DNA from 4 places in the Paraburkholderia terricola genome. Region 2 is predicted to be linked to each of the others. Evidence: riboswitches for the same ligand, from Rfam matches in the RefSeq annotation. Region 2 holds a riboswitch; each other region holds the start of a gene.
The links. Region 2 has a riboswitch for cobalamin ahead of CUJ90_RS03665 (TonB-dependent receptor plug domain-containing protein). Riboswitches for the same ligand answer to the same signal wherever they lie in the genome.
Positions count from the first base shown of each region.

Region 1: it holds a riboswitch for cobalamin, as region 2 does, so the genes downstream of both, cobG (precorrin-3B synthase) here and CUJ90_RS03665 (TonB-dependent receptor plug domain-containing protein) in region 2, are expected to answer to the same signal.
Region 3: it holds a riboswitch for cobalamin, as region 2 does, so the genes downstream of both, CUJ90_RS24890 (CbtB domain-containing protein) here and CUJ90_RS03665 (TonB-dependent receptor plug domain-containing protein) in region 2, are expected to answer to the same signal.
Region 4: it holds a riboswitch for cobalamin, as region 2 does, so the genes downstream of both, cobW (cobalamin biosynthesis protein CobW) here and CUJ90_RS03665 (TonB-dependent receptor plug domain-containing protein) in region 2, are expected to answer to the same signal.

Region 1 is NZ_CP024942.1:2,563,272-2,570,784, reverse strand. It holds gene CUJ90_RS30145 (cobalt-precorrin-5B (C(1))-methyltransferase) at 1-50, opposite strand, end outside; gene CUJ90_RS30140 (bifunctional cobalt-precorrin-7 (C(5))-methyltransferase/cobalt-precorrin-6B (C(15))-methyltransferase) at 50-1,309, opposite strand; cobalamin riboswitch at 1,394-1,572, shown strand; gene cobG (precorrin-3B synthase) at 1,657-3,156, shown strand; gene CUJ90_RS30130 (precorrin-8X methylmutase) at 3,157-3,783, shown strand; gene CUJ90_RS30125 (precorrin-2 C(20)-methyltransferase) at 3,784-4,515, shown strand; gene cobJ (precorrin-3B C(17)-methyltransferase) at 4,512-6,215, shown strand; gene CUJ90_RS30115 (AAA family ATPase) at 6,243-7,513, opposite strand, start outside.
Region 2 is NZ_CP024941.1:835,440-842,952, forward strand. It holds gene CUJ90_RS03630 (LysR family transcriptional regulator) at 1-970, shown strand, start outside; gene lgt (prolipoprotein diacylglyceryl transferase) at 1,105-2,010, shown strand; gene CUJ90_RS03640 (SIMPL domain-containing protein) at 2,105-2,836, opposite strand; gene CUJ90_RS03645 (EVE domain-containing protein) at 3,071-3,529, opposite strand; RNA gene ssrS (6S RNA) at 3,625-3,806, opposite strand; gene CUJ90_RS03655 (cell division protein ZapA) at 3,919-4,233, opposite strand; gene CUJ90_RS03660 (ATPase) at 4,230-4,586, opposite strand; cobalamin riboswitch at 4,794-5,048, shown strand; gene CUJ90_RS03665 (TonB-dependent receptor plug domain-containing protein) at 5,138-7,045, shown strand; gene CUJ90_RS03670 (FecCD family ABC transporter permease) at 7,073-7,513, shown strand, end outside.
Region 3 is NZ_CP024942.1:1,411,005-1,418,517, forward strand. It holds gene CUJ90_RS24870 (ATP-binding protein) at 1-1,150, opposite strand, end outside; gene CUJ90_RS24875 (ATPase domain-containing protein) at 1,155-2,672, opposite strand; gene CUJ90_RS24880 (hypothetical protein) at 2,828-3,268, shown strand; gene CUJ90_RS24885 (histidine phosphatase family protein) at 3,330-3,941, opposite strand; adenosylcobalamin (AdoCbl) riboswitch at 4,018-4,156, shown strand; gene CUJ90_RS24890 (CbtB domain-containing protein) at 4,176-4,397, shown strand; gene CUJ90_RS24895 (CbtA family protein) at 4,409-5,161, shown strand; gene CUJ90_RS24900 (FUSC family protein) at 5,302-7,257, opposite strand; gene CUJ90_RS24905 (2OG-Fe(II) oxygenase) at 7,443-7,513, opposite strand, start outside.
Region 4 is NZ_CP024942.1:3,011,808-3,019,320, forward strand. It holds gene cobN (cobaltochelatase subunit CobN) at 1-1,522, opposite strand, end outside; gene cobW (cobalamin biosynthesis protein CobW) at 1,529-2,629, opposite strand; cobalamin riboswitch at 2,720-2,988, opposite strand; cobalamin riboswitch at 3,057-3,295, shown strand; gene cobA (uroporphyrinogen-III C-methyltransferase) at 3,517-4,773, shown strand; gene cobO (cob(I)yrinic acid a,c-diamide adenosyltransferase) at 4,770-5,372, shown strand; gene CUJ90_RS32065 (cobyrinic acid a,c-diamide synthase CobB) at 5,376-6,782, shown strand; gene bluB (5,6-dimethylbenzimidazole synthase) at 6,766-7,437, shown strand.

The DNA.
Region 1 (7,513 bases), on a different replicon from region 2:
GTATAGCCGCTACGCAGCGGCGCGGGTTGTTCGGGCGTTTCTTCGCGCATTACGGTTGTCGCCGTGATTCGGATGACGTCGCGATGGCGGCCGTATCGGTTTCACGCGCGGCCTTCGTCACGTCCAGCAACGTGATCGGCAACGCCTGGCGCCACGTATCGAAGCCGCCGAGCGGTTGCGCGTCGGCCAGCGCGATGCGTGTGAGCGTGCCGCCATGTTGCTCGCGCCAGGCCGCGAGCGCCGCCTCGCCTTGCAAGGTGACCGCGTTGGCGACCAGCCGGCCGCCGTCGCGCAGACGCGCCCAGCACGTCTCCAGCACGCCCGCCGCCGTCGCGCCGCCGCCGATGAACACGGCGTCCGGCGCCGGCAGCCCTTGCAGCGCTTCGGGTGCGCGCCCGGCCACGAGTTGCAGACCCGGCACGCCCAGCGCGTCGCGATTGTGCTCGATGAAACGCTGCCGCTCCGCGTGCCCTTCAATCGCGATCGCGCGGCAGGTCGGATGCGCGCGCATCCATTCGATGCCGATCGAGCCGCTGCCCGCGCCCACGTCCCACAGCAATTCGCCGGGCGTCGGCGCGAGGCGCGCCAATGTGATCGCGCGCACGTCGCGCTTGGTCAACTGGCCGTCGTGGCGGAAAGCGTCGTCGGGTAAGCCGCAGGTCAGCGGCAGACGCGGCGCGCCTTCGGTCGCGCGGCATTCGAGCGCGATCAGATTCAACGCGGCGACATCGGGAGCGGACCACTGATCGGCGCGGCCGTCGATGCGACGTTCCAGCTCGCCGCCCAGATGTTCCAGCACGATCATGCGGGTCGCGCCGAAGCCGCGCGCATTCAGCAGTTCGGCCAACGCCGCGGGCGTGCGCCCATCGGCGCTCAACACGAAGACGCGCGCGCCGTCGTGCAAATGCGCGTTCAGCGCGGGCAGCGGCCGCCCCACCAGCGACACGGTCGCGACCTCCTGCAACGGCCAGCCGAGCCGCGCCGCCGCCAGCGACAGCGACGACGGCGCGGGCAGCACCCGCAACTCGCCGGCCGGCAACTGCCGCGCGAGCGTCGCGCCGACGCCGAACAGCATCGGATCGCCGCTCGCCAGCACGCATACGGAAGCGCCGCGCTCGGCCAGCAACGGCGCGAGATCGAACGGCCGCGGCCATGCCGCGCGGCGCGCGGCGAGGCGCGCGGGCAGCATCGCCAGATGACGCTCGCCGCCGTAAATCACCGACGCCTCCAGCAACGCACGCCGCGCGGGCCGTCCCAAACCGGCGAAGCCGTCATCGCCCATGCCCACCACCGTCAGCCACGCAGGCATGCATCCATCCTCATTCTGTGTCTTCAAATCATGCGCTGTGCCACGCCGGTCAAAGCGTCCAGCCTCGTTGTGCTGTCCGAAAAAAGGCATAATACAGCCGCCGGTGCCCTTCGGGGCCGAAGAGGGAACACAGTGCCACTGTGGCTGCCCCCGCAACTGTATGCAGCGAGTCCGTTTGCGCTCCGCGCCACTGGTTTCACCGGGAAGGCAGCGGCGGACCATGACCTGCCAGCCAGGAGACCTGCCGGCGAGACTGTTCGTGCCAGCCTGCATCGGGCGGGGTGTACCGATGCCGCAGCAATGCCCGCCTCACGGCTTGCTCGGGCTTTCGCGCGACGCTAAACCCGGTGTCCGTCTTGAATCAAGTTTCGCCCTCCACCGTTTTGCCCGACGCGGCCCCAGCGCCACGGCCCTCGGCGTGTCCGGGGCTGCTGCGCATCGTCGCCGCGCGCGACGGCGGCATCTGCCGGATCAAGCTGCCTGGCGGCGAGTTGAGCGCCGCGCAGGCCGAGGCGATTGCCGAGGCGAGCGCGCGGCATGCGGCCGGCGTGATCGAGTTGACCAATCGCGCGAACCTGCAGGTGCGCGGCGTGCGTGGCGGCGAGGCAGCGGCGTTGAGCGCGGCGTTGGTGGCGGCGGGGCTTGGGCCCGATGGAGCGGCGCCCGACGCGGCGGCTGGTTCGGATGCGATGGCGAAGCGCGCCGCGCCGGCTTCCAACTCGCTCCGCGCGGCGGCCGCCGACGACGTGCGCAACGTGATGATCAGCCCCGCCGCCGGGCGCGATCCCTTCGCCTTGTTCGACACGAGGCCGCTGTGCGCCGAACTGCTGGCGCTGCTGCAAGGCGAAGCGCGCTTCGCGGCGTTGTCGCCGAAATTCGCGCTGCTGGTGGATGGCGGCGAGCGCCTGGCGAGGCTCGATCATCCGCATGACATGTGGCTCGCGGCGTCGCAAGTTCGTGACGGTGTGCGGTTCGTGTTCGGTCTTGCGGGTTGCCCGCCAGCGGTGGCGTTACCGCAAAACCCGGCTGCCGGTTGCGATGACTCGACACAAGCTCGTCGCGTGGACGACGCAGGCGCATTAGCCGCCGTGTCGTCATCGCAAGTCCCTGCGCTTGTCCGCGCGCTGCTGCACTCGTTTCTCGACCTCGCCGCCGCCGACGCCACGCGCATGCGTCACCTGCTCGCCGCGCGTTCCGTCGACGCCGTATTGCAGCGCGCGCAAACGTATGTCGATTTCCCGCTGTCACGCGACGCGTCGCTCGCGTCCTGGCATCGCGCGACACCGGCCGATGCCGCGCGTCGTCTCGGCGCGCACGCCCAACGCACGACGGAGACCTGGCACGTAGGCGGCCAGCCGCCGCTAGGCCGCCTCGACGCCGCCACCCTGCATGCCCTCGCCGCGCTCGCACGACAGCAAGGCAACGGCACGCTGCACGTCACGCCGTGGCAAAGCGTGCTGCTGACCGACATCGCGGCGCACGCCGTGCCAGCCGTGCTGACCGCACTGAACACGCTGGGCCTCGCCTGCGATGCCACGCAAGCCATCACGCGTCTGATCGCCTGCGCGGGCTCGCCAGGCTGCGCGAAAAGCCTCGCCGACACCAAGGCCGACGCACTGCGGCTCGCCGCGCGCTTGCCCGAGAACGTCGAGGTCCATCTGAGCGGCTGCCCGCGCTCGTGCGCCGCCGCGCATCGTGCGCCGTACACACTGCTGGCTGTGTCGCCCGGCACTTACGACCTTTATCGACGCGACGACGGCCACTCGGATTTCGGCCAGTGCGTCGCGCGCCAACTGACGATCGACCAGGCCGCCGACCTGCTCGACCACCTGGCCCGGAGCCCATAGATGCTTGATTACATTCGCGACGGTCAGGAGATCTATCGCCAATCCTTCGCGACGATCCGCGCGGAAGCCGATTTATCGCGCATCCCCGCGGACCTGGAAAAACTCGCGGTGCGCGTGATTCACGCGTGCGGCATGGTGGATATCGTCGACGCCCTGCAATTTTCCGCAGGCGCGGGCACCGCGGGCCGCACGGCGCTCGCGCAAGGCGCGCCGATTCTCTGCGATGCCGGCATGGTCGCGCAAGGCATCACGCGCGCGCGGCTGCCCGCGAACAACGAAGTGATCTGCACGCTCACCCACGACGACGTACCGGCGCTCGCTCGCGAACTCGGCAACACGCGCTCGGCCGCCGCGCTCGAATTGTGGCGTCCGCGACTCGCGGGCAGCGTCGTCGTGATCGGCAATGCGCCGACCGCGCTCTTTCATTTGCTCGACATGCTCGATGCCGGCGCGCCGAAGCCCGCGCTGATTCTCGGTTTTCCGGTGGGCTTCGTCGGCGCGGCCGAATCGAAGGCGCTGCTCGCGGACGACAGCCGCGGCGTGCCCTACGTGGTGGTGCACGGCAGACGCGGCGGCAGCGCGATGGCCGCCGCCGCCGTGAACGCGCTCGCGACGGAGGTCGAATAAATGACCGTGCAAGGACGTTTGTTCGGACTCGGCGTCGGCCCCGGCGACCCTGAACTCATCACGCTGAAGGCGCTGCGTCTGCTGAAAGCGGCGCCCGTGGTCGCGTATTTCGTCGCGAAGGGTAAGAAAGGCAACGCGTTCAGCATCATCGAAGCGCATTTGCACGACGCGCAGCAGCATCTGCCGCTCGTGTATCCGGTCACCACCGAAGCGCTCGAACCGCCGCTCTCGTATGAAGCGATCATCGCCGACTTCTACGACACGGCGGCGGAGATCGTCGCCGGTCATCTCGATGCGGGCCGCGACGTGGCCGTGATTTGCGAGGGCGATCCGTTTTTCTACGGCTCCTATATGTATTTGCACGACCGGCTCGCGGCGCGCTACGAGAGCGAAGTCGTGCCCGGCGTGTGCTCGATGCTCGGCGGCGCCGCCGTGCTCGGCGCGCCGCTCGTCTATCGCAACCAGAGCCTCTCCGTGCTCTCGGGCGTGCTGCCCGAGGACGAATTGCGCCGCCGTCTCGCCGATGCCGACGCCGCCGTCGTGATGAAACTCGGCCGCAATTTCGACAAGGTGCGGCGCGTGCTGGGCGAACTCGGTCTCGCGCGGCGCGCGCTTTACGTCGAGCGTGCGACGATGGGCAATCAGCGCATCGTGCCGCTCGCGGAAGTCGATCCGATGGCGTCGCCGTATTTCTCGCTGCTCGTCGTGCCGGGGGAAAAATGGCAAGGATGACGCCACCCGCGATCGTGATTCTCGGCGCGGGCGCGTTGACGACCGCGCGGCGCATTCAAGCTTTGTACGCGAATAGCCAGGTGCATGGGTTGCAGGGACGCGTCGCGGCCGATGTCTCGTACAGCGAACTCGGCGCGCATCTGCGCGAGTTGTATGCGCGCGGCACGCCGATCGTCGCGTTGTGCGCGGCGGGCATCGTGATTCGTTGCGTCGCGCCGTTGCTCGCGAACAAGGGCGCGGAGCCGCCGGTGCTGGCCGTCGCGGAGGACGGCAGCGCGGTCGTGCCCTTGCTCGGCGGTCTCGCCGGCGTCAACGTGATGGCGCGCGTGATTGCCGCCGCGTTGGCCGTGTCGCCGGCGATCACGACGAGCGGCGAATTGCGCTTCGGCACCTGCGTGCTCAATCCGCCCGAAGGCTATGCGCTCGCCGATCTCGGCCAAGGCAAACGCTTTGTGTCCGATCTGCTGGCCGGCGAGAGCACGCGGATCGAAGGCGAAGCGCCGTGGCTCGACGATGCGCAGTTGCCGCGCTCGGCATCGGCGCGTCTCGCGATTCGCGTGACGCCGCGAGCGTGGAGCGGACGTGATGACGAACTGGTGATTCATCCGCGCAGTGTGGTGGTGGCGGTGTCGGGTGCGGGTGCGGAGATCGAAGCGCGCGTGCGTGAGGCGCTGGATGCGCAGGGTCTTGCGGTGCTTTCTCTCGCGGCGTTGCTGGCTTCGTCTGAACACATGGCGGACCAGGCGCTCGCTCAGGCCGCCGCCAGTCTGAACGTGCCGCTGCGTTTCACTCAAACGCATCCCGAAGACGGCGAGCGGCCCAGCAACCTGCTGCATGCCGCGCTGCGCATTCCCTACGAAACGCTGCATGACGACGCGACTAGCGGCGTCGCGCTCGCAGTGGCGCCGTTGGCGATCGATCCCGACACGATCGGCCGCGCACGCGGCCGTCTGACGGTGATCGGCCTCGGCCCCGGCAGCGCCGATCTGATGGCGCCCGCCGCGCGCGCGGCGCTGAACGAAGCGACCGATATTCTCGGCTACGACACCTACGTGAAAATGGCCGGCCCGTTGCGCGCGGATCAGCGCGTGCATGGCACCGACAATCGCGAGGAAATGCAACGCGCGCGTCACGCGTTCGAACTGGCGAGCATGGGACGCTCGGTGGTGATGGTGTCGTCCGGCGATCCGGGCGTGTTCGCGATGGCCGCCGCGGTGCTCGAAGCGCTCGACGCCGAGCGGAACGCGCAGTGGCACGCGGTCGACCTGTCGATCGTGCCGGGCGTGTCGGCGGCGATGGCCACCGCCGCGCAAGCCGGCGCGCCGCTGGGTCACGACTTCTGCATGCTGTCGCTGTCCGACAATCTGAAGCCGTGGACGATCATCGAAAAGCGTCTAAGGCACGCGGCCGAAGCCGATCTGGTGATGGCGTTCTATAACCCGATCTCGCGCGCGCGTCCGTGGCAACTGGATAAGGCGCTGGACATCGTGAGGGAATATCGCGCCGCGACCACCAAGGTGGTGCTTGGCCGCGATATCGGCAGGCCGGGCGGCACGCTGCGCACGATCGCGCTCGGCGAACTGCGCTCGTCCGACGTGGATATGCGGACGATGGTGATCGTGGGCTCATCGACCACGCGGGGCTTCGCCAAAAACGCCGAAGGCGGCGAATGGATTTATACCCCGCGCTGGTACGAGTGAATCGATCCAGATAACGGGTGGGGTGGCCTATGCCGCCGCCTTCAGATCGTCGATCGCCCGCTGCCTCACGCCCAAGTCGTCCCACAACTCGGGATGGCAGGTGAACACCAGGATCTGATGGCGCGTCGCCGCGTCGATCAGCGCGCGCTTGATGGCATCGCGCCGCGCGGCGTCGGTATGCACGGCGGCGTCGTCCAGCATGAGCAAGGTCGGCCGGCCCGATGCCTTAAGCAGATCCGCATACGCGAGCCGCGTCAGAATGCCGAGCTGTTCGCGCGTGCCGAAGCTCAGCGCGTCGAGCGTATCCGCGCGGCCATAACGATCCAGTGTCGCGGGACTCAGATCGTCGCCGAGCGCGATGGTCGATTGCGGAAAAATTCGCCGCAGATAATGCCCGAGCCGCTCGGTCAACGGCGCGCGCAGTTGCGCCACCGCCGCGTCGCGTTCGTCGACCAGCACTTCGTCGAGCAGGCTCAACGCGCTGGCCCGCAAGCTGAGTTCGTCCTTGCGGCGCGTGGCCTGTTCGACGCGCGCCCGCACCGCCGCGAGACGCTCGCCGAGGCCGGAGGCGCCGACCGTCTCCAGTTGACTGCGCAATTGCGCGATCCGCACTTGCCGCTCATGCTGCTCGCCGCGCGCGAGTTCCGCCGACGCGCGATAGCGCTTCGCCTCGGCAGCCGGATCGTCGAGGCGCGCGGCTTCCAGTTCGCGCTCGCGTCCCTCGCGCTGCTTCCTCAATGCATCGACCTGTACGCGCTGCTCGATCATTTTCGTCTGCCATTGCGCGCGGTGGCGGCGGAACGCTTCGTCGTTCAACTGCGCTTCCTTGCGCTGCAATTGGGCGGCGAGCGAGTCGGTCGTGGCTGTCGCGGTCGATCGTTTTTCCGCCGACTGCGCCAGCAGTTTTCTGGCGGCTTCCCATGCATCGCGCGCGATCTCGGCGTTGCGGCGCGCTTCGTCGAGCGGCGGCGCGGCGGACACATCGGGCAGCAACGCCAGCCGTTCATTCGACGCCTGCCAGCGCGCGCTAGTGGAAGCCAACGCCGCACGCAGCGCGTCGATGCCCTGCGGCGCGTGCACTTCGAGAATCTTCGCCTGGCTCTTCTGTTGCGCGACGAGCGCCTTCCACTGTTCATGGCGCGCTTCGGCCTCACCGAGCGATGCCACGCCCAACGCCTGCAACAACTGCGCATGACCGGCTTCGAGCGAGGCAAGCTCGGATAACCGCGCCGGCAAATCGGAGACGCCCGGAATCACGCGCAACTCACCGAGCGCGCCGAGGCCGATCAGCTTCTCCT
Region 2 (7,513 bases):
CATTCCCGACTTGCGCCAGTTGCGCTATTTCGTCACCGTCGCCGAAGAAAAGCACTTCGGCCGCGCCGCCGCGCGCCTTTCGATGACGCAGCCGCCGTTGTCGCAGGCGATTCGCGCGCTGGAGGAGACGCTTGGCGTCGAACTGTTCGCGCGCACCAAGCGCTCGGTCGAACTCACGCCGGTGGGCGCCGATCTGCTGCCCGAGGTGCAGCGCCTGCTGGCGAGCGCCGAGGGCTTGCGGCCGCTCGCGCAAAGCCTCGCGCGCGGCGAGGCGGGCGTGCTGTCGCTGGCGTTCGTCTCCACCGCGGACTACGGCTTGCTGCCGCTGCTGCTGCGCGATTTCGGCGCGAGGCATCCGCGTGTGCGGCTCGAATTGACCGAAGCCACCAGCGACGTGCAGGTGGACGAACTGGTAGCCGGGCGCATCGACGCAGGGCTCGTGATCGCGCCGCTGCCGTCGCGTCATGCCACGCAACTCTCGTGGCTGCCGATTGCCCGCGAGCCGCTGGTGATTGCGATGTCGACGGAACTGGCGCAGCGGCTAGGCGCCGCCGCCGGGTCCGATGCGGACCCGCAGGCCGAGTGGCTCGACACGCCCGTCAGCCTGCGCGACGTCGCCGACGCGCCGCTCGTGATCTTTCCAAGGCGTTTGGCGCCGGGCTTTTATGACATCATTATGGATTGCTACGGCGTGGCGGGCCTCGCGCCCCGCGTCGGCCAGGAGGCGATCCAGATGCAGACCATCGTGAGCCTCGTCTCGGCGGGAATGGGTGTCGCACTGGTGCCGCAATCGTTGCGTAATCTGCGCCGCACCGGCGTCGTGTACCGGCCGCTCTCGGAGTCGGTGCCCGCGATCGAAACGGGGCTGGTCTGGCGCACCGCGGAGGTGAGCCCGGTGCTCGCGGGCTTCATCGAAATCGTGCGCGCGCATGCGGCCACTGTCGAGGCGCAGTCCATGCCGCGTCTTTAGCAGCGGGGCGGCCGCGAACGCATTGCGCGCCGCACCGTCCAACGCATGCGCCGCCCGCTGCGTGCACCGCTTTCCGCCATTCGACAATCGCTTGAACAATCCGCTTCTGAACCTGAACCGCCCATAACAACACGATGCTCATTCACCCGAATTTCGACCCCATTGCCATTCATCTGGGGCCGCTCGCCGTGCGCTGGTACGGCCTCATGTACCTCGTCGCGTTCATCGCGGCGATCGTGGTCGGCCGGCTGCGGCTGCGCTTGCCGTATGTCGCCGCACAAGGCTGGACCGCGAAGGACATCGACGACATGCTGTTCTACGGCGTGCTCGGTACGATTCTCGGCGGCCGGCTGGGCTATGTGCTGTTCTACAAGGCGAGTTTTTATTTCGCGCATCCGCTCGACATCTTCAAGGTGTGGGAGGGCGGCATGTCGTTTCACGGCGGCTTTCTCGGCGTGACGGTGGCCATGGCGCTGTTCGCGCATCAGCGCAAACGCTCGTGGCTGCAAGTCACCGATTTCGTCGCGCCGATGGTGCCGACGGGGCTCGCGGCGGGACGCCTCGGCAACTTCATCAACGGCGAGTTGTGGGGCCGCGTGACCGACCCGGCCGCGCCGTGGGCGATGCTGTTTCCGGGCGCCGCGCCGGAAGACGCCGCATGGCTCGCCGCGCATCCGCAGCTTGGCGCGCAATGGCATCTGAGCGAAGTGTTCACGCAATATCACATGCTGCCGCGTCATCCGTCGCAGTTGTATGAGATCGCGCTGGAAGGTGTCGCATTGTTCTTCGTGCTGTTCTTCTTCTCGCGCAAACCGAAGCCGCTGGGCGCGATTTCGGCGGTGTTCCTGATCGGCTACGGCCTCGCGCGTTTCACGGTGGAATTCGCGCGCGAACCGGACGACTTCCTTGGGCTGCTGGCAATGGGGCTGTCGATGGGGCAGTGGCTGTCGCTGCCGATGATCGTCGCGGGCATCGCGATGCTGGTGTGGTCTTATCGCCGGGCGCGACGCGAACCGGCGGTGGCGGCGGGCGCGAACTGAGCGCCGCCCTATCTGTTGTCTTCGTAGTCAATTAAAAAGCCACGGCATGCCGTGGCTTTTTAACAGCGGTGCGTGAGATTCAGCGCAAAACGCGTTACTTCATTTGCACCGAACCCGATACGTTGACCGTCACGGTCGACGTGCCGCCTTCGATCGGCATGGGCGCCGAGACCTTGGCGTCGGCGCTCATGGCGCGCGCGCTCATCATCATCATGGGGCGCGGAATGACGCCGTTGTGTCCGACGTTGACCTCACGAATCGAATAACCGCCGTAGCCGAACGCTTGCGCCGACGAAGCGGCCTGCTCGCGGAACGACTTGATGGCCTCGCCGGTGAGCTTCTGTTCCGCGGCGCGCTGCGCTTCGGGCGACAGCGAGAACTGTACGTTGCCGACTTGCATGATCGATGCCAATTGGCCCGCGAGCTTCGAAGCCGCGGCGAAGTCGCGCGACTTGAGCACGACCTCGGTGCGGCCGCGCCATGCGGAAATGCGCCCGTCACGATCGGTGGACGGATAGATCGAGAACGAACCCGTGCGCGCCGTCACCTCGTTCACGCCCTTGGCTTTTTGCAGCGCCGAGTCGGCGCGCTGATTCAACGTCGACGTGAGCGCCGACGGATCCTTCGCTTCCTGCTCGTAGAACAGCGTGATGTCGACCACGTCTTGCGGCACGTCCGCGCTGGCCTGTGCGTTTAGCGACAGCACGCCCGCCGGCTGATACTGCGGCGCGTTCTGCGCGCGAGCCACGGCCGGCGTGAGCGCAAGCGCGGTGGGAGCGATGCATGCGAGAGCGAGCGCGATTGCACGTGCGGTGTTTTTCTTCATTGTTGGACTCCTTGCCTGAACAGGTGATGCACGATCGGAGCGAACGCCGCGCATTGGCGACGCCATCGGCATGAGCCAATGGCACGGCGTTTGCGGTCCAGCGTTTGCGAGTCCGTTAGGCGCTTGTAACCTGAGCTTGGTTCCCTAATTTGACGTTGCCTGACAGGCTTGATCCTTGCTGCGCGCAGTTCGGCGCATGGATTGCGCCGTAACGTGCCGCGTGCACGTGCAATGTCAAATGAGTCGTTGGGTGATGAAGCGCCATTCGGCTTCGGTCACCGGCGTAATCGATAGGCGGTTGCCTTTGGCGAGCACGCGCATGTCCTTCAACCCTTCGTGCTCGCGCAATGCGGCAAGCGGAATCAGCGGAATCTTCTTCTTGAACACGACGTCGACGAGCATCCAGCGCGGCGTTTCCTGCGACGACTTCGGGTCGTAGTAGGGACTCTTCGTGTCGAACTGGGTGGGGTCCGGATAAGCGGTGGACGATACCTCGGCGAGCCCCGCAATGCCCGGCTCGGGACAACTCGAGTGATAGAACAGCACGCCGTCGCCGACCTGCATCATGTCGCGCATGAAATTGCGCGCCTGATAGTTGCGCACGCCGGTCCACGGCAACGTGCGGTGCGGTGCGTTGGCGAGATGGTCGATGCTTGCTTCGTCCGGTTCGGACTTCATTAGCCAGTAGCGCATGAATCGAATTGGAACGTTAAGGGTTTGAAGATGCGGAAGAAAATCGAGGCCCAAAGAAAAACGGCACCGAACCGAAGTCCGATGCCGTTCCAAATAAGGTCCCCGCCTTAGCCGCTAGGCCGGCATCCTGAACCGGGGGTTCAGAATTGGTCGCAGTTAGCAACACTTCGGGTACATCAGACAGAGTGACGCGCACACCCGTGCTACAAATTTCCGCAACCGTGCACATGGCATTGGTTCAAGGAATATATGACCTTGGCGAACCAGGCAGGGAAGCTAAACCGATGAAACTAAAACGATGGAATTCAAACGTTTGCCGAGTCTTATTGACTACCGCTCATGCACTTCGCTTGAATCCGCAGCCAATCTCGCGACCGGCCACTAGATAGTTATTGCATGCTGTACTGCTCGATCACAGTACCCAGTTGCTCGTTCATTTGATGCATTGTACGCCGGATTTCCTCAGCGGGAAATGCTTCTCCGTGCCGCACGCTGCTTTGCAGCTTAAGCAGTTCCGATGCCAGCGACAACGCAGCCATGACGGCAATGCGATCCGTGCCGCGCACGTTGCTGTTATTGCGGATCTTCGACATTTCGGCGTCGACACGCGCGACCGCTTCAAGCAGTGCGCCTTCTGTTTCAGCCGAGCAGGCGAGACGATAGGGCACGCCGAGAATCGACACTTCGATCTGCTTCGTGGTCATGCGTTTTCTCCGTGGCGGGTCACGTCGCTCCCGGTTTCGGCTTGATGCTGAGCGGGCTCGAGCAGATCGAGCTGGTTGTCCGGCTCATTGTGCGCGCGTGCCCGCGGCAGTTTCTCGAGAATCGCATTCAGCCGCACCTGGGCGTCGTCGATCTTGGCCGACAGTGCGTCGCGTTCCGCTTGCAGCGCATCGCGTTCCTCGCGAAGCATTGCAAGTTCCGTGCGCGTGGCTTCGACTTCGGCGCGTGATTGGGCGAGCTGCTCTTCGAGCGCGAGGCGCGCTTCGTTGTGGCGCTGGCTGATCGCGATCAGCTTGCCGATGTTCTGTGAAAGTGTTTCGAGTTCGGTGAGCATGTGCTGCGTCCTCTAAAGACATCGCATTTTAGCGCGGAATATCGCGGGTTCCGACATTTGTCTCGTTTCGAGACGTAACAACCTCGCTTTATGCAGGCATTGATCGACCATATGATGAAAAAGTACTCGCGCATCGGACAATAACCCGCACTTAACCGAACAGATCGCGCAACGATCAACGATTCTTGACGGGCTCGGGGGCCGCTCCTAAACTGGCCGCACTCTGGTGCCCGCGCGCGCTTTCATAGTGCGCGCAGTTAAACGGGAAGCAGGGCGCGTCGTTCGCCAGAACGCGCGAACCTGCGCTGCCCCCGCAACGGTAAGCGACCGCATTCATCATGCAGGTCGGTCCTGATCGCGTGTTCGAAGCTGAACGTGCGAGTGTGCCACTGCGCGTCACGCGTGGGAAGGCGGGATCGATGTGTCGCCAGCCCGGATACCGGCCAGAGGGAGAGGAACGTCCGCGAAAACGTTGAAAAGCGCGGGCGCCTCGTTACGCATCGGCCTGCGGGGAAGCGGGCCGCGCACGTTACCCACAGGAATGTCATCCCATGCTGTCCCCCATCGCTCGCGCGGCGTGGCTCGTTTTTGCGGGCGTGCCGCTCGTCGTGCACGCTCAGGCCGCTGCTGTTTCCACCTCTTCCGATGCGTCTTCTTCCACCTCGTCCGCGGCTGCCGCGGCTGCAGGTTCATCGCCCATCGTGTTGTCGCCGGTGGTCGTCACGGCGGGGCGTGGCCCGCAAGCGCTCGCCGACGCGATTCCGCCGACGGCGCTGTTCGATCAGCAGGACATCGCCGACAGCACCGCGACCGACTTGCCCGGCCTGCTGCAACTCGCCCCCGGCGCGCAAATCTCGCGTACAGGTGGCCCTGGTTCGACCACGAGTCTGTTTTTGCGTGGCGCGTCGTCGACGCAATCGCTGGTGCTGATCGACGGCGTGCGGGTCGACTCGGTGACCCTCGGTACATCGCAACTCGCGCAGATCCCGCTCGACCAGATCGATCACGTGGAAGTGGTGAACGGCAACGGGTCCGCGCTATACGGTTCGGGCGCGATCGGCGGCGTGGTGCAGGTGTTCACGAAAGACGGTGGCGACCATCCTCCGCGTTTCAACTTTTCGGTGGGCTACGGCAGCTATCACACGCAGACGCAGCAGGCCGGCGTGAACGGCGCATTGGATAAGGACGGCGCCACCACCTTCAACCTGTCGCTCGCCCGTTCGAAGGACGACGGCTTCTCGTCGCTGAATCCGCGCGAGGCGCCGCAAGCCAATCCGAACGCAAACGGCTATCTGAACGAAAGCATTTCGGCTTCGCTGCGTCACAGGTTCAACGACCAATGGAACGCGGGCGTCACGTATTTCCAGTCGAACGGCAACAACAGTTACGACAACGCGTATGGCGTGCCGACCGATTCAAACAATCTGTATAGCAAGGTGCGTCAGATGTCGGTGTTCGCGAACGGCAAGCTGACCGATTGGTGGACCACCCACTTCATCGTCTCCGAAGGCGACGACCGCAGCGTGTCGAAAACCAACGGCATCTATAACGGCCGCTTCGATACCGACAATCGCCAGTACACGTGGCAGAACGATTTCACGTTCGCCGCGCAGCAGAAGTTGCAGGTGGGCTATGAGCATCTCGATCAAAGCCTCGACTCGGATACGTTCGCGGCGCCGGATCGTCATGTGGATTCGGGTTTCGTCGGCTATACGGGGCGCTTTGGGCGCAACCAGATTCAGGCCAATGTGCGGCGCGACCAGTATTCCGATTTCGGCGGAGCGAACAGTTACTATCTCGGCTACGGTTTCGACATCACCGGCCATTGGAAGGCGACTGCAAGCTATTCGGATTCGTTTCGCGCGCCGAGCTTCGACGATCTGTACTATCCGTACAGCGGCAACGCGTCGATCGAGCCGGAGCGCAGTCATTCGATCGAGGCCGCGTTGCAGTACGCGTCGAACGCGCTCGGCGTGATGCGCCTGAGCGCGTTCCAGACGCGCTATTCGAATCTGATCGATTATCAGCAGGTGACGCCCGGCATCTATCTGGCCGAGAACGTCGGGCATGCGAAGGTGCAGGGACTCGAAGGATCGTGGAGCGGCCATGTCGGCAAGACGGACGTGCGCGCGTCGTTGACGCTGCAAAATCCCGTCGACCTCGACAAAGATGCCGACCTTCTGCGGCGCGCGCGGCGTTTCGGATCGCTCGCGGTGAATCGCAGCATCGCCTGCTGGCGCGTGGGCGGCGAGTGGATCGTGAGCGGCGCGCGCGAAGATAGCAGCGGCAAGCTGGGCGGCTACGGTGTGGTGAATCTGTCGGCGCGCTACAACATCACGAAAGCGTGGTACGTGGCCGCGCAAATCCACAACCTGTTGAACAAGGACTATGAAACGGCCTACTCGTATAACTCGCCCTGGCGCGGTGCGTATGTCACGGTTGGCTGGCAGCAGCAGTGACGAACGTTCCTGCATGAGCACGCGCCGATGAACCGCGGTTCGAGTTCGACCACCCCAACCACGAGCACGATGCGCGTCATGAATGCGAAGCGTGCCGCCGCGATCTGGCTTGCGCTCGCGGTGGTCGCGCTCGTCGTGTTGATGGCGTCGCTCGCACTGGGCAGCGTGGCGCTTCCGCCCGGCCGCGTGTTGGCGGCGCTGATGCCCTCGTCCTCGGCGCATGGCGGGTCCGCCGATCTGACCGCCGAGATCGTTCGCACGCTGCGTTTGCCGCGCGCGTTGGCGGGCTTCGCATGCGGCGCGTTGCTCGCGTTGGCCGGCGCGCTACTGCAAGTGCTGTTGCGCAATCCGCTGGCCGAACCCTACGTGTTAGGCGTGTCAGGCGGCGCGGCGACGTTCGCTCTCGTCGCGATGATCGCGGGTGGCGCGTGGTGGATCGTCGACGCCAGCGCATTCGCCGGCGCGTTC
Region 3 (7,513 bases), on a different replicon from region 2:
TCAAGCCGAGTCCGGTGCCCTTGCCGATCGGCTTGGTGGTGAAGAACGGATCGAACACGCGCGAGACGACGTCGGCGGGAATGCCCAAACCGGTATCGACCACTTCGACCACCACATAACGGCCTTCCCCGAGTGTCGGATCGGGCGCCGCGCGTTCCTTCACGCGAATGCTGAGCTGGCCGCCGCCCGGCATCGCATCGCGCGCGTTGATCGCGAGATTGAGGATCGCCAGTTCGAGCTGATTCGCGTCGGCCTGGGTCCACATCTCGTCGCCGTGGAACTCGGTGGCGTAGTGGATGCCGGAACCGAGCGAGACGGTAATGATGTCGCGCATGCCTTGCAGCAAGGCCACCACGTCCACCGCTTTCAGATCGAGGTTGCTGTTGCGCGAGAAGGCCAGCAACTGGCCCGTCAGCTTCGCGCCGCGTTCGGTCGCGCGCCTGACGGTGGCGGCCATCGCGCGAATGCGCTCGTCGTTGGCGACCCGCCCGATCAACTCCGCGTTGACCATGATGACGTTCAGCAGATTATTGAAGTCGTGCGCGATGCCGCCGGTGAGTTGCCCGAGCGCTTCCATCTTCTGCGATTGGACCAGCACCGCCTGCACCTTGGCACGCTCGTGTATCTCCGTCATCAGCCGGTTGTTGGCGGAGGCGAGCTCGTGGGTGCGCTCGGCGATGCGGCCTTCCAGCGAATCGTTCAGATGCACCAGCGCCTCTTGCGCTTCCATGCGTTCGGCCAGATGCCGGCGCGACTCGTATTGCCGTGCGCGCGCCCGCAGCGAGGACGCGACCGCGCGCCGCAGCGTTTCCGAATTCAGCGGACGTTCGAGCACCACCACGTTGCCGAGCCGCTCGAGCACTTCGAGTCCGCGAGCGGAGCGATGCCCGACGCGATTCGCGGCGAGCAGGATGAAGGGCAAGTCGGACCATGCCGGCTGCCGTGCGAGCCAACCGAACAGATGCGAGGCGTGGCCGTCCGCGAGTGCTTCCTCGGCAATCAACGCGCTGCCCGCGCCGGCGTCCAGCGCTTCGGTCAGCGCGTCGGCATCGCGGCAGACGACGCAGGCGCGCTCGTCTTTATGCAGGACTTCGGCGATCACCTCGGCGTCGCGGCCGAACGGCGCCAGGATGAGAACGCGCTGCTCCATGACCTCACTGCCCGGACGTGTCGATGAGGTGATCCCGCGCGCCGAGCAGGGCCGTGGTGCCACGGTATGCCGGCAGGCCGGAGAGCACGCCCTCGAAGTCGCGCAGCGCCTCGCCGACTTCCACGCCGCCGTGCGCGAGCCGGAACTGGCGGATCGAGCGCTGGTGTTCGTTGGCGCGGCTCTTGACGGCGGTGACGGCCGTCAACACTTCGCCGTGATGCTCGAAGTAGCGGAACAGCACGACCACGTCGCTGAGATAGCTGATGTCGATATCGCTCTGAATTTCGCCGATGATGCCGTGCTGGCCCAGCACCAGCATCGTGATGATGCCCTGCTGGTTCAGGTAGCCGAGCAGCTCATGCATTTGCAGCAGCAGGTAGCGCTCGCCGGGCATCGCCTGGAGATAGGCGTTCAGGCTGTCGATCGCGACATACCGGGCGCCCTTGTTTTCGACCGACTGGCGCACGTCGGTCGCGAATTCGCCGGGCGAGATTTCCGCCGGATCGATCTGGCGCAGCGTGAGCAGGCCGCTTTCGACGTGCGGCGCCAGATCCATGCCGAGCGCCGCGCAGCGGATCATCAGCGTGGTGAGCGTTTCGTCGAATACGTAGTAGACGCAGCGCTGGCCGCGTTCGAGCGCCCTCAGCAGGCACGACACGACGGTGGTGGTCTTGCCCACGCCGGACGGTCCGATCATCAGCGCATTGGTGCCGGGGATCAGGCCGCCGCCCAGCAGCGCGTCGAGGCCCGGCGTGCCCGTGCTGAGCGGGTTCGGGTCGAATTCCGCGTGATGTTCCGCGGCGACGAGGCGCGGATACACACGAATGCCGCCGGTGTCGAGCGTGAAGTCGTGATACCCCTCGCGGAACTTGATGCCGCGCATCTTGGCGATGCGCAGCCGCCGCCGGTTGCCGCCGTAGTCGTGCACGATGTTGTCGAGGCTGATCACGCCGTGCGCGATGCTGTGCAACTGCACGTCGCCGGTGTCGGAGGTGTTGTCGTCGAGCAGCAGCACCGTGCATTCGCGGGTCGCGAAAAAGCGCTTGAGCGCGAGAATCTGCCGCCGGTAGCGCAGCGGGTTCTGCGACAGCAGACGCAGTTCCGAGAGACTGTCGAGCACGATGCGCGTGGGCTTGACATCATTGACCTGTTGAATGACGTTGTGCACGGTCTCGCCGAGTTCGACTTCGGCCGGGTGCAGCACGGATTGCTCGTATTGCGGGTCGAGGCCCTCGTCGGAGAGCAATTCGAGAATCGAGAAGCGGCTGAGATCCCAGCCGTGGCTGTCCGCGACCGAGATCAGTTCGGAGCGGGTCTCGGAGAGCGTGATGTAGAGGCCGGCTTGCCCTTCGTCGACACCCTTGAGTAAAAACTGCAAGGCTAGGGTAGTTTTACCTGTGCCGGGCGCGCCCTCGATGAGATACATGCGGCGGGGCGTGAAGCCGCCGCCCAGGATGTTGTCGACCCCTTCGATCCCTGATGAAAGGCGGGCCGGCGTGTCGGTGACAGGTTTCGTTGACATGGCTTGGCGATTCACGTCGATTGAGTGGCGGCATTTGGTGGGCCGGTACGGCGGGCGCGCAAGATGCGTGCCCAACCGTCGCGTGCCTCGGTCCGAGCGCCACGGGTACGGACAGTGCTGTCAGCCTGTCGACCGCTTTCAGGGATCGCGCCGATATGAACCCCGCCCGCTTCCTCGCCGCCACGTTTGCAGCCGCGTCGCTAGGCGCCGTGCTGCCCGGCAGCGCGAATGCCGACGATGCGCCCAGTCCGTGCGCATCGCTCAAACGCATCGTGGCGGCTGCGCCAGGCGGCCTGGCCTCGTTGACGCCCGACGACGGCAAGGGCGTCGCGCAACCTTACGGCGACGATGCGCAATGCTCGGCGAGCGGGGGCAGCTACCAATGCACGTGGACGCCGCATCATGACGCCGGGTCGAGCGCGGACGCGCTGCAGGCCGTCGCGGCGGATATCGCGTCGTGTCTGCCCGAAGCGACCCACGATCAGAATTCGCCGGGACGTCAGCACTTTTATTTAGGCGCGCCGGGTAAGCGGACCGAAATCACGCTGGCGCCGGCGGGTTCAGCGAGGCTGCGCCTGGTGGTGTCGGGTCAATGAGCGGCAAGCGGGCCGATATGCGTGGATTTCAAATCCGACGGCGGGCGTCGCGCTGGTGTTGTCAGTGCGACGCGGGCCACCATGTCCAGCCGCGCGATGAACGCCGTAATTCGACCGCCGACAGCGGGGCGATTTCGATGCGTGGAAATACGGCGGGCGATGCTCCGAGTGCGTGAACGAGCGCCGCGCGAATCACCGGCGCGTGCGTAATGGCGACCACGTTGCGCGGGTTTTGACGCGGGGCGCTTGTTGTACCGGTCGTTCCTTCGCTGATCGCGCCGTCCAGCGCATCGAGCCATTCTCCCAGGCGCTTCACGAGTTGACTGAACGACTCGCCGCCGTGCGCCGCGAAGTCGGGATCGCGCAGCCAGGCAGCGAGGTGCTGCGGCGCTTCATTCGCGAGATCGGCGAGGCGGCGTCCCTGCCAATCGCCGTAGTCGATCTCCGCCAACGCTGTGTGGACCGTCGCGGCGAGGCCCAACGCCAGCGCTGTATCGCGCGCGCAAACTGCGGGGCTGACGAAGACCGCGGCGGCGTCGGCAATCGCCAGGCGCTGGCGTGCGGCCTGGGCTTCGGCGAGGCCGCGAGCGTCGAGCGGATCGTCGGCGGGAAAGCGGCCCGCGCGCATGGCGGGGGTCGATGCGTGGCTGACCAGTAACAGCCTTGTGTCCATTCGATGACTTCCATAGAGGCACGCCAAGGCAGAACGCCCGCATGGACGCGTTGCGCTACCGAGTGCCGGAGTTTAGCGCGTAGAATAGCGGCACTGCGAAGTGCGGAAGCCGGTGAGAGCCCGGCGCGGTCGCGCCACTGTAATCGGCATCACGAGCCGAAAGCCAGACCTGAGCTTCGCAGCCTTCCTTTGCAATCGACTATCGGGGCGCGCTACCCCCAGGAGATGTCCATCATGACCGAAGCTGTTTTCGATCCCGCCAACCCGCCCGCCGCTCAACCCACGCCGATTCCGCTGCGCGAGTTGTTGCCTTGGGTCGTGTTCGGCGGCTTGCTGCTGTTGCTCGCGCTTTACTTCGTTGGAGCGGAACAGGGCGCCACGTCGCTGGTGCCCGGCATGTACGTGCATGAGTTCGTGCACGACGGTCGCCATCTGCTCGGCTTTCCCTGCCACTAACGGAGTTCGACATGGTTGGTAAGTTGTTATTGCGCGGGATGCTCGCAGGCATCGCCGCGGGACTGCTCACGTTCGGCTTCGCCCGGCTCGCGGGCGAGCCGCAGGTCGATCAGGCGATTTCCTTCGAGGAAAAGGCCGCGGCGGCGGCCGAGGGCGGCGAGGCGCATGAACACGAAGACCTCGTTAGCCGCGATACGCAGGCGGGCCTGGGGCTGTTGACCGGCGTGGTCACGTATGGCGCGGCGTTCGGCGGATTGTTCGCGCTCGTATTCGCCTACGCCTATGGACGGGTGGGCGCATTGAGCGCGCGTGCGTTGTCGGCATGGCTTGCGCTCGGCGCGTTCATCGCGCTGGTGATCGTCCCGAACATCAAGTACCCGGCGAATCCGCCGGCGGTGGGCGACCCCGACACGATCGGAACGCGCACCGGCTTGTTCTTCCTGATGATCGCGATCTCGCTGACCGCGATGGTGTTTTCGCTGAAGGTGCGGCGTCGCGCGGTAATGAAACTGGGCGCGTGGAATGGCTCGATCGTGGGCGGCGTGGTGTTCGTCGCGATCATCGCTGCCGTGCAATTGTCGATGCCGACAATCAACGAAGTGCCGGCGGCTTTCCCGGCCGTGCTGCTGTGGAAGTTCCGCGTCGCGGCGATCGGCATGCAGGTGATCATGTGGACGACGATCGGACTGCTGTTCGGCGCGCTGGTGGAGCACAGCGGATTGACGCGGATAGGCGCGGGGCGGGCGGCGGTGAAGTCCGTTTGATGGTTTTCTGTTGATGAAGAGTGTGGGCTCCGTCGACTGCGCCGGTTGACGTATGCCTGCTGGCTGTAGCCCGCCTCGTGCGGGCTTTTTATTGCCTGTGTGGGCCAACTGGTTACCACCGTCCTCGCGGCTTCGCTGAACTAGTCGCCAGGGCTTCGAGGGCTGTTCGACGCCACAGCGTACGCCCTGCGCGCTCCAACCCTTAACACCCAATCGAACACCCCGCGCCTTTCCCCGACCGGCTGGGTCAGCCGCTCAAACAATTGCGCAACGGCGCCGTCGAGTTGCGCAAGCACTGGCGCCTGAGCCGCCGCCTCCAAATCGAAAACCGGCAACACCGGCACACGCTCATCCAACCCGCCATCCACAGAACCAGTAGCCGCACCGCTATAACGCGCGATCAACGAATCAAGCCGCGCCACGATCGATTCCACATGCGCCGCGCGCACATTCGCGGCATTGAGCGCCACTTCACCCGACACCCCGTGCCGAGCAGAATCACTCAACACCCGCGCCCAGTGCAAACAGCACAGCAGCGATCCGGTGGCCAACTCGACACCAGAATTCCACGCCACCACGCGCTGCATTTGCAGCGGCTTCAGCGCGATTCGCAACTCATGCCAACCGCGGTCGAGCTTGCGCATGGCGACAGCGGCATCCGCCGCCAGCGCAGCGGACCCGCCCAGCCGCACGACCTCGCGCAACGCACCCAGCACAGCCGCAAGCCTCATCTCCACATGACGGCTCGCCGCGAGCGGCATCATCAGGACCGCCACCGCGAACGACACGAGACAACCCACCAGCACTTCCTCGATCCGCAATTCGACCAACGGCCCCATCGCGAAGCCCAACTCGCCATACACCAGTCCGACGAGCACGGTAATGAAGAACACGCCCGGCACATACGCGCTCAGGATGTAATAAGCCCAGCCGAACACGCAGAGCACCATGGCGGCCACAAGCAGCATCGGCGAATCGTGCAGCGGCGCGACGAGCAACACGCTGGCGAGCGCGCCGGCCAGCGTTCCCGCCAGCCGCTGCGCACCGCGATAAATCGTGTCCGCGCGTGAGCGTGTGCCGAGAAATACCACGAACGTCGTGATGACCGCCCAGAACCAGCGCTCGGGAGACAGCGACTGGCCGATCAGCATCGCGAGAAACGCGGCTGTCGTGGCGCGGGTGGCGGGCAACCAGCAGAGCCTGGCGCGCAGGTCCGCGAATCGTTGCACTGCTGAAGCCGGAGCGTCGCCGGACGCAGGCTCAAAGCGCCGCCGCTCTCGACAGTGCGCGATCTCCTCGAGCCGTTCGATCGCTTGACGCAGCACGTCCGCATTCGCTTGCCCGCGGCCATACGCAGACGCCGACACCAACGCATGCTGTCCCGCCGCGACTTCCACTTCGACGATGCGCTCGCGAATCGTGTCGGCGTCGGGTGGGTTCAGCAACGCCAGTTGCTCTTCGAGCGCGAGCGCGGCTTCGTTCAACACCGAGAGTCGTGCCGCATCCGGCGCATGCAGCACGCGCGACGCGCGCAGCGTCACCGCATGAATCGCAAGCCGGAAACTGGCGGCGGGTCGCGTCGGCACGATCGCGCGGCCGACCAGCGCGACCATCAACGGGCCGAAAGCGGAGAGCAACAGCGATTGCACGAGGTGCAGCCGCGAAGGGTGCAGATACAACCCAAGATAAAAGCACACCACGCCGAGCAGCGCGCAACCGAGCGCACGCGGACCACAGGCCTGGCAGAGCATGCCGGCGAACATCACGACGAGAAAGCCGGCATCTCCGGCGAGCGGATAAGGACTCAGCACGCTCGCCGCGGCGAAGCACACGCAGGCGCACAAATACAGAGAGAAGAGCGAGCCGAACCATGCGGACCGCCTTGCATCGCGCACGAACAGCGGCGCGACCATCGCGAACAGGACGCCGGGCGCGGCAAGGGTGATCGGTTGATGATGGAAGACCGTCCACGCGATGCTGGCCATGCCGGTGAGCAGGCAGGCGAGCGCGACACGCAGCGCGGTATGGAGACGCACGAGTCCCGGGTCCGCGGCGAGCAGGCGGTCGGCGACGCGCGAAAACGCGGCAGCAATCATGATCGATGATATCCAGGCTAAATGGTCGCGACCGGCTTGTGGCCGATTGCGACAGACCGGACGCGCGGCTGAAGGTGGCGCTGCGCGTCCGGTGGATTCGGGTTTTCCCGGATGATATCTAGCCAAAATTGCAGGAGTCGGGTTTTCGCGGCGGCGGCGGCGCAGCGGCGCTGCGCGCGCCCGCATCACGTCGCGTCGTGAAAAATCACGCCGAGCGTGTGCCGCTGTCCCGACCGCAAACGGCTCACGCCATGCC
Region 4 (7,513 bases), on a different replicon from region 2:
GAATGCCGACGAACACATGCCCGCAGCGCCAGCCGGCGATCATGAAACGGCCGCGCCGCAACGTGGGGTCCTGCTCGGGCGGACCCCAGCGCGCGTTCAACGCATTGCGTGCCTCGGCGGGCAATGCGTCGAAGTACACGCGGTAATCGTCGAGCGCGAGGCTTTGCAATGCCGGCCGCAAATCACGCACGACCGGATCGTTGGTCACGCCTTCGGTGAGCTTCTTCAACAGCGCATCGCCGTGCGCGGGCAAGTCCGCGAGACGGTAGCCTTCATCGCGCAGCATCGACAGAATGCCGACCACCGAGGCCGGCGTATCGAGTCCCACGCCATTGCCGATGCGCCCCTCGCTCATCGGATAGTTGGCGAGGATCAGCGCGAGCTTCTTGTCCGCGTTATCGAGCGTGCGCAGACGGCACCAGCGGCGGCTCAGTTCCGCCAGAAAACTCACGCGTTCGAGGTCCGGTTGATACCGCACCACGTCGACTTCCGTGTGCGGACAGCGATACGCGAGCCCCTTGAAGCTGATCGCGCGCGTGATGATGCGGCCGTCCACTTCCGGCAGCGCGACATGCATGGCGATGTCGCGCGAATTCAGACCTTGATTGTCCTTGAGCCAGTCGTCGCGGTTGCCGCCGCTCAGGATCACCTGCAACACCGGCGCGTCGCCGGCGAGCGCGAGCGGCTCGGGGTCGTCGATCGCGGACGCGGCGAACGCGGTCGTATTCAGCACCAGCGCGACGTTATGTTGCGCACAGAGCGACTGCACGACTTCGCGGCTCATCGCGTCTTTCAGCGACGTAATCGCGATCGGCAACGGATTCAGACCTTGCGCATCGAGCGCGTCGATCAGCGCATCGAACACCGCCGTATTGGCCGCTTGCAGATGCGCCTTGTAGAACAGAATCGCGGCCACCGGCGCGTCTTGCCGCCAGCGCGCCTGCCAGTCGGCGATCGTCGGCGTGTCGCGCTCGGGGTGGTAGAGCGTCGCGGCCGGCAACGCGCGCGGCGGCGCGGGCTCGCGTCCCCAACCGAAGCCGCGATACGCGATGCAGCGCAAAAACGCCTCGGCGTTTTGCGGGCCGCCTTCACGCAGATAACGCCATAGCTGATGGCACAGATCGGCGCTCGCGGTGCTGCGCGCAAGCAGGTTCGGGTCTTCCTGGAGATCGCCGGAGAACATCGCGAGCGTCTGCTGCTTGCGCTCGGCGAGCGCGACCACCTGCTCGATGCCGTAGGGCCAATAGGCTTCGCCGCCAAGATGATCGACCACCACGACGCGCGCATGCTGCAACACGTCCTCGACATAAAAATCGACCGAGGCCGGCTGCCGCAGATACGTGACGTTCGCGAGCCTCACGCTCGGGAAGCCGTCTCCGAGACGAGGAAACACGCTGGCGAGCAGCGACAGCGTGGTGTCGGCGGAACTGAGCACCACGATATCGGCGGGCCGCTGATCGATGCGGATCACGCCTTGCGTGTCGTCGACAAAACCACCCGGCGTGGTGCGCAGCAGATGCATGAGCGCTTACGCCTGTTGCGCTTCGGCGCTCGACGCCACACCGAGCGCCGCGTCGAATGCGCGTTGCAGCGCGTGCTGATCCAGGTCCTCGCCGATCAGCACGAAGCGGCTTTGCAGTCCCGCATCGGTTTCATGCGCCTGCCAGCGCCGATCGAAATAACTATCGAAACGCCGGCCCACGCCCTGGATCACCAGACGCATCGGCGCGCCCGGCAAAGCCGCGAAACCCTTGACGCGGTAAATCGTGTTCGTTTCGACGAGCCCTTGCAAAGCGGCGATCAGCGCTTCGCGCGATGGCGCGCTCGCCTGCACCACCACCGAATCGAATTCGTCGTGGTGGTGATCGGCGTCGTCGGCGGAACCGTGGTGATCGTGGCGCAAGTGGATGGTTTCTTCCGAAGCCGCCTCGAGACCCAGCAACGTGTGCAGATCGAGTTGGCCCATCTGCGCGCGCACGATCTTCACTTGCGGTGGAATCTCTTCACGAATGAGGGCTTCCACGGCGCTTTGCCGCGCGTCGTCGAGCAAATCGGTTTTGTTCAGAATCACCAGATCGGCCGCGGACAACTGATCCTCGAACAGTTCGTGCAGCGGCGATTCGTGATCGAGATTCGGATCGGCCTTGCGTTGCGCATCCACGGCGGCCGGGTTGTCGGCGAACTGGCCGCTCGCGGCGGCGGGGCCGTCCACCACGGTCACCACCGCATCCACCGTGAAGCTGTTCTTGATCTGCGGCCAGTTGAACGCCTGCACCAGCGGCTTGGGCAAGGCGAGGCCCGACGTTTCGATCAGCACGTGATCGATCTGCTCGCGGCGCTCGACGAGTTTTTCCATCACCGGAAAAAATTCTTCCTGCACGGTGCAGCACAGGCAACCGTTCGCCAGTTCATACAGTTGCCCTTCGGTTTCGACGCCGTTTTCGTCGCAACCGATTCCGCAGCCCTTGAGGATTTCCCCGTCGATGCCGAGCTCGCCGAACTCGTTGACGATCACCGCAATGCGCTTGCCGCCCGCATGCCGAAGAATGTGCCGAAGCAGCGTGGTCTTGCCGCTGCCGAGAAAGCCCGTGACGATGGTGACGGGGATCTTGCGCATTTGAGTTTGCATCGTGAGGTCCATTCGATCGACGGCGTTGCTGCAACAGGGAAAGACAGCAAGCGGGGTGAGGTCATGAACGCATGCCGCATCCCCGCGGCGTTCGTCCTGCGTGCTCTGGCCGGTATCCGGGCTGGCGAAAGCGCCGCTTCCCCTTCCCGTGCGAGTGATTTCTCGCCCAGTGGTTGTATGCCGACGCGGCCTTGCGCGTGGACATCGAAGCCGGCTCCGCGGTACGTGACGTACCGCATTTCGCTTACCGTTGCGGGGGCAGCACAGGTTGACCCGGTCCTTGAACGCGGGCGCCCTGTTTCCCGTTTAACTGCATGCGCAGGAGCGCGCACACGAGCACCAAAGTGCGTGCGAGTGTAGGCCCGCGACCCGGCGCAGTCAAGAAAACGCGAGGACGGAGGCGCTTATCGGATGGGGCGTCATGTGCTATCGTAAGCGCGCGTTTGGTGCCCGCACATGCATTCGCGTGTGCAGTTAAACGGGAAACAGGCCGCGCTTGCCGCGCTCAACCTGTGCTGTCCCCGCAACGGTAAGCGACCTGCGGCGCTCGATGGGTTTTATAGCGCCGCGCATGCGTTTTCGATGCCACTGTCCGACGAATGCGGACGGGAAGGCAAAGCGCATGAGGCCGCCAGCCCGGATACCGGCCAGACGCGGAGGCAGCGAACGTCACGCTGCCGGCCGCCGGAATCCGCGAGGGACGGATGTGATGGCGCTGAAGCACGGCGTGGTCCCCGCTTGCATGTATCTTGGTGAAGCGGCGCATTACGTCATGCCTGATATCCGTAGCACCGCATGAGTTCTTCCCTTTCCGCCGGCTCGCACGCCCTCCTGGCGCTTCGGCCCTTCCCGTCCGTCACGACATGGCGCGCGCCATGCATGCCGCGATGAGCCGCGCGTGGCTGATCGGCGCGGGCCCCGGCGACGTCGAACTGATGACGCTCAAGGCGACCCGCGCGCTCGCGCAAGCCGACGTGGTGCTGGTCGACGATCTGGTGAATCCCGACGTATTGCAGTTCGCGCGCGCCGACGCGCTGGTGATTTACGTCGGCAAGCGCGGCGGACATCCGTCCACGCCGCAGGCCGGGATCATCGTGCAGATGCTCGCGCATCTGCGGGCCGGGCGCAGCGTCGCGCGTTTGAAAGGCGGCGATCCGTTCGCGTTCGGGCGCGGCGGCGAGGAATTGCAGGCGCTGCAAGCAGCGGGCATCGACGCCGAAGTGATCAACGGCATCACGGCGGGCATCGCGGCGCCCGCGGCGATCGGCATTCCGGTCACGCATCGCGATCATGCGCAAGGCGTGGTGTTCGTCACCGGACATAGCGCCGGCAGCGGCGAGCCCGATTGGGCCGCGCTCGTCGCCACGCGCATGACGCTGGTGATCTACATGGGCATGCGGCGCTTGAGCGATATCGTCGGGGCGTTGCTCGCGGCCGGCATGAACGCTGATACGCCGTGCGCCGCGATCGAATCGGCCACGCGGCCCGAGCAACGGCATGCGCTGGCGCGGCTTGGAGAGTTCGCCGATACGGTGTCTCGCGCCGGGCTCGGCTCGCCGGCGATCGTGGTGATCGGCGGCGTCGCGTCGCTGGCTTTGGCGCGGAGCGTGCCCATGAAAACGCTGAGCGTCGGCGTCGGTTGCCGGTTGCACACCTCGGCCGTGCAGATCGAAACGGCCGTGCGCGCCGCGCTCGGGTCGCATACGTTCGACGAAATCAGCACGATCGCCTCGATCGACAGCAAAGCCCACGAAGCAGGCCTGCTCGAATTCTGCGCACGCCACGCGTTGCCGATCGCACTCTTCAGCCGCGAGCAAATCGCGGCGATACCCGTGGCCGAGCCTTCGGCGGTTGCACGCGAGCATCTCGGCGTGGACGGCGTTTGCGAGCCGTGCGCGCTGCTCGGCGCGGCTAACGTGTCGGCCGGGTCCGCTGCATCGGCTGCGTCGGCTGCGTCGGCTGCGTCGGCTGCGTCGGCTGCGTCGGCTGCGTCGGCTGCGTCGGCTGCGTCGGCTGTACCCAACGCCCAACTCCTCGTCCGCAAGACCGCGCATGCCGGCGTGACCGTGGCGATTGCCTCGATCATCGCCCGGACCGAACACGAACCGACAACCCACGACACCGAGAAACAGGACCTTCCATGAAAACCGATCCCGAATCGCATCAACGCATGACCGAACGCCGGCGCGAAGGCCACGAGAAAAAACAGGCCAACGCCACCGTCGAAAAGGGCTTGCTGATCGTCAACACCGGCACCGGCAAGGGCAAGACCACGGCCGCGTTCGGCATGGCCGTGCGCGTGCTCGGACACGGCATGCGCCTCGGCGTCGTGCAGTTCATCAAGGGCGCATTGCACACGTCGGAGCGCGGTTTTCTCGGCGCGATCGCCAATTGCGATTTCGTCACGATGGGCGATGGCTACACCTGGAACACGCAGAACCGCGACGCCGACATCGCCACCGCCCGCAAGGGCTGGGACGAAGCGCGCCGGATGATCGAGAGCGGCGACTACCAGATGGTGATCCTCGACGAGCTGAACACCGTGCTGAAGTACGAATACCTGCCGCTCGACGAGGTGCTGTCCGTGATCAACGCTCGCCCGCCGATGCTGCACGTGGTGGTGACCGGCCGTCACGCGCCGGATGCGTTGATCGAGGCCGCCGATCTCGTCACCGAGATGCGCATCGTCAAGCATCCGTACCGCGAGCAAGGCGTGAAAGCGCAGCGCGGCGTGGAGTTCTGAGCGATGAGCGCGAGCCCCGATAAGAGCGCTTCGGAGGCGCAGCCGAAAGGCACTTCGTCCGGAGCGCCCGCCGAGGGCAGTTCTTCAGGGGCGTTCCCGAACGGAACGACCTCGACGGCATGTCCCGCGCTGTTCATCAGCGCGCCGGCTTCGGGTCAAGGCAAGACCACGATTACCGCGGGTCTCGCGCGCCATCATCGGCGGCTGGGGCGGCGCGTGCGCGTGTTCAAGACCGGCCCGGATTTTCTCGACCCGATGATTCTCGCGCGCGCGAGCGGCGCGCCCGTGCTGTCGCTCGATCTGTGGATGGTCGGTGAAGCCGCTTGCCGCACGCTGCTCGCGCAGGCGGCGGCCGAAGCGGACCTGATCCTGATCGAAGGCGTGATGGGTCTATTCGACGGCACGCCGAGCAGCGCCGACCTCGCCGCCGTGTTCGGCGTGCCGGTGCTCGCGGTGATTTCAGCGAAGGCGATGGCGCAGACCTTCGGCGCGGTCGCCTTCGGGCTCGCGCGATTCAGGCCCGAGCTGCCGTTTTACGGCGTGCTCGCCAATCGCGTCGGCTCCGCGCGGCACGCGCGGACGCTCGAGGAAGCGCTGCCGCCGGACATACGCTGGTGCGGACACGTCAGCGGCAACGACGAGATCGAGTTGCCCGACCGCCATCTCGGCTTGCATCAGGCGGCGGAAATCGACGACCTGGACGCGCGGCTGAACCGTGCCGCCGATGCGCTCGCGAACACCGCGCTGGCCGAACTGCCGCCGCCGGTCGAATTCGGCGAGCCTGCGCCGGACGTGCCGCCGCGTCTTCTGGAAGGCAAGCGGATCGCGATCGCGCGCGATGCCGCGTTCTCGTTCGTCTATCCGGCCAACGTCACGCTGCTGGAAGCGCTCGGCGCACAGGTCGTGTACTTCTCGCCGCTCGCGGACGATCCGTTGCCCGACCATGCCGACGCCCTCTATCTTCCCGGCGGCTATCCCGAACTGCACGCCGCCGCGCTCGCAAGCAACACGCGCAGCGGCGCGACGATCCGCGCGCATGCGGCGGCGGGCAAGCCGCTCGTCGCCGAATGCGGCGGCATGCTGTATCTGCTCGAACAGCTCACCGATACGCATGGCGTGAGCACGCAAATGCTCGGCCTGCTGCCCGGCCACGCAACGATGCAAACGCGCTTCACCGCGCTCGGCATGCAACAGATCGACAGCGTGCACGGCCCGATGACCGGCCACACGTTCCACTATTCGAAGCTGACGACGCCGCTCACGCCGCTGCGTTCGGCCACCCGGCCACAGGGTGACGCACCCGGCGAGGCCGTGTTCCGCGTCGGTTCGATCGTCGCGACGTACATGCATGCTTATTGGCCCTCCAACCCGGCTTTCGCGGCCGCCCTGTTCCATGGCGAAGCCTTTTAACGACGCCGAGCGCGAGGCGGTCTACCGCGCGATTCACGAGCGGCGCGACATGCGCCACTTCGTGCGCGATCCGGTCGACCCCGCCGTGTTGCAGCGCCTGCTCGACGCCGCGCATCATGCGCCGAGCGTCGGTTATATGCAGCCGTGGCGGATTGCGCGCATCACCGATCCGGTGTTGCGCGAAGCCTTGCACGCAGCCGTCGAAAGCGAACGGCTCGCCACCGCCGACGCCCTCGGCGAACGGCGCGAGGCGTTCATGAAACTGAAAGTGGAAGGCATGCGGGACTGCGGCGAACTGCTGGTGATGGCGTTGATGGACGGCCGCGAGCGGCACATCTTCGGGCGCCGCACGTTGCCCGAGATGGATCTCGCGTCGGTGGCGTGCGCGATCCAGAACATGTGGCTCGCCGCACGCGCGGAAGGTTTGGGAATGGGCTGGGTGTCGCTATTCGACGTCGACGTGGTGCGCACGCTGCTGCATATGCCCGAGGGCGCGCGGCCGGTGGCGATTCTGTGTCTCGGGCACGTCGAGGCGTTTTACAACCAGCCGATGCTGGAAACCGAACGCTGGGCCAGCCGCATGGCGCTCGCCGATTGCGTGTTTGAAAACCGCTGGCCGGAAGTTGAAACGGAAGGCAAAAAGACGCTGGGTTAGCGGCAAGCGAGTCGCAGGATGCGCGAGGCGCGCCTAATCGACTCATGATTTGAGGCGATTAGGCGCGCAATCGCCT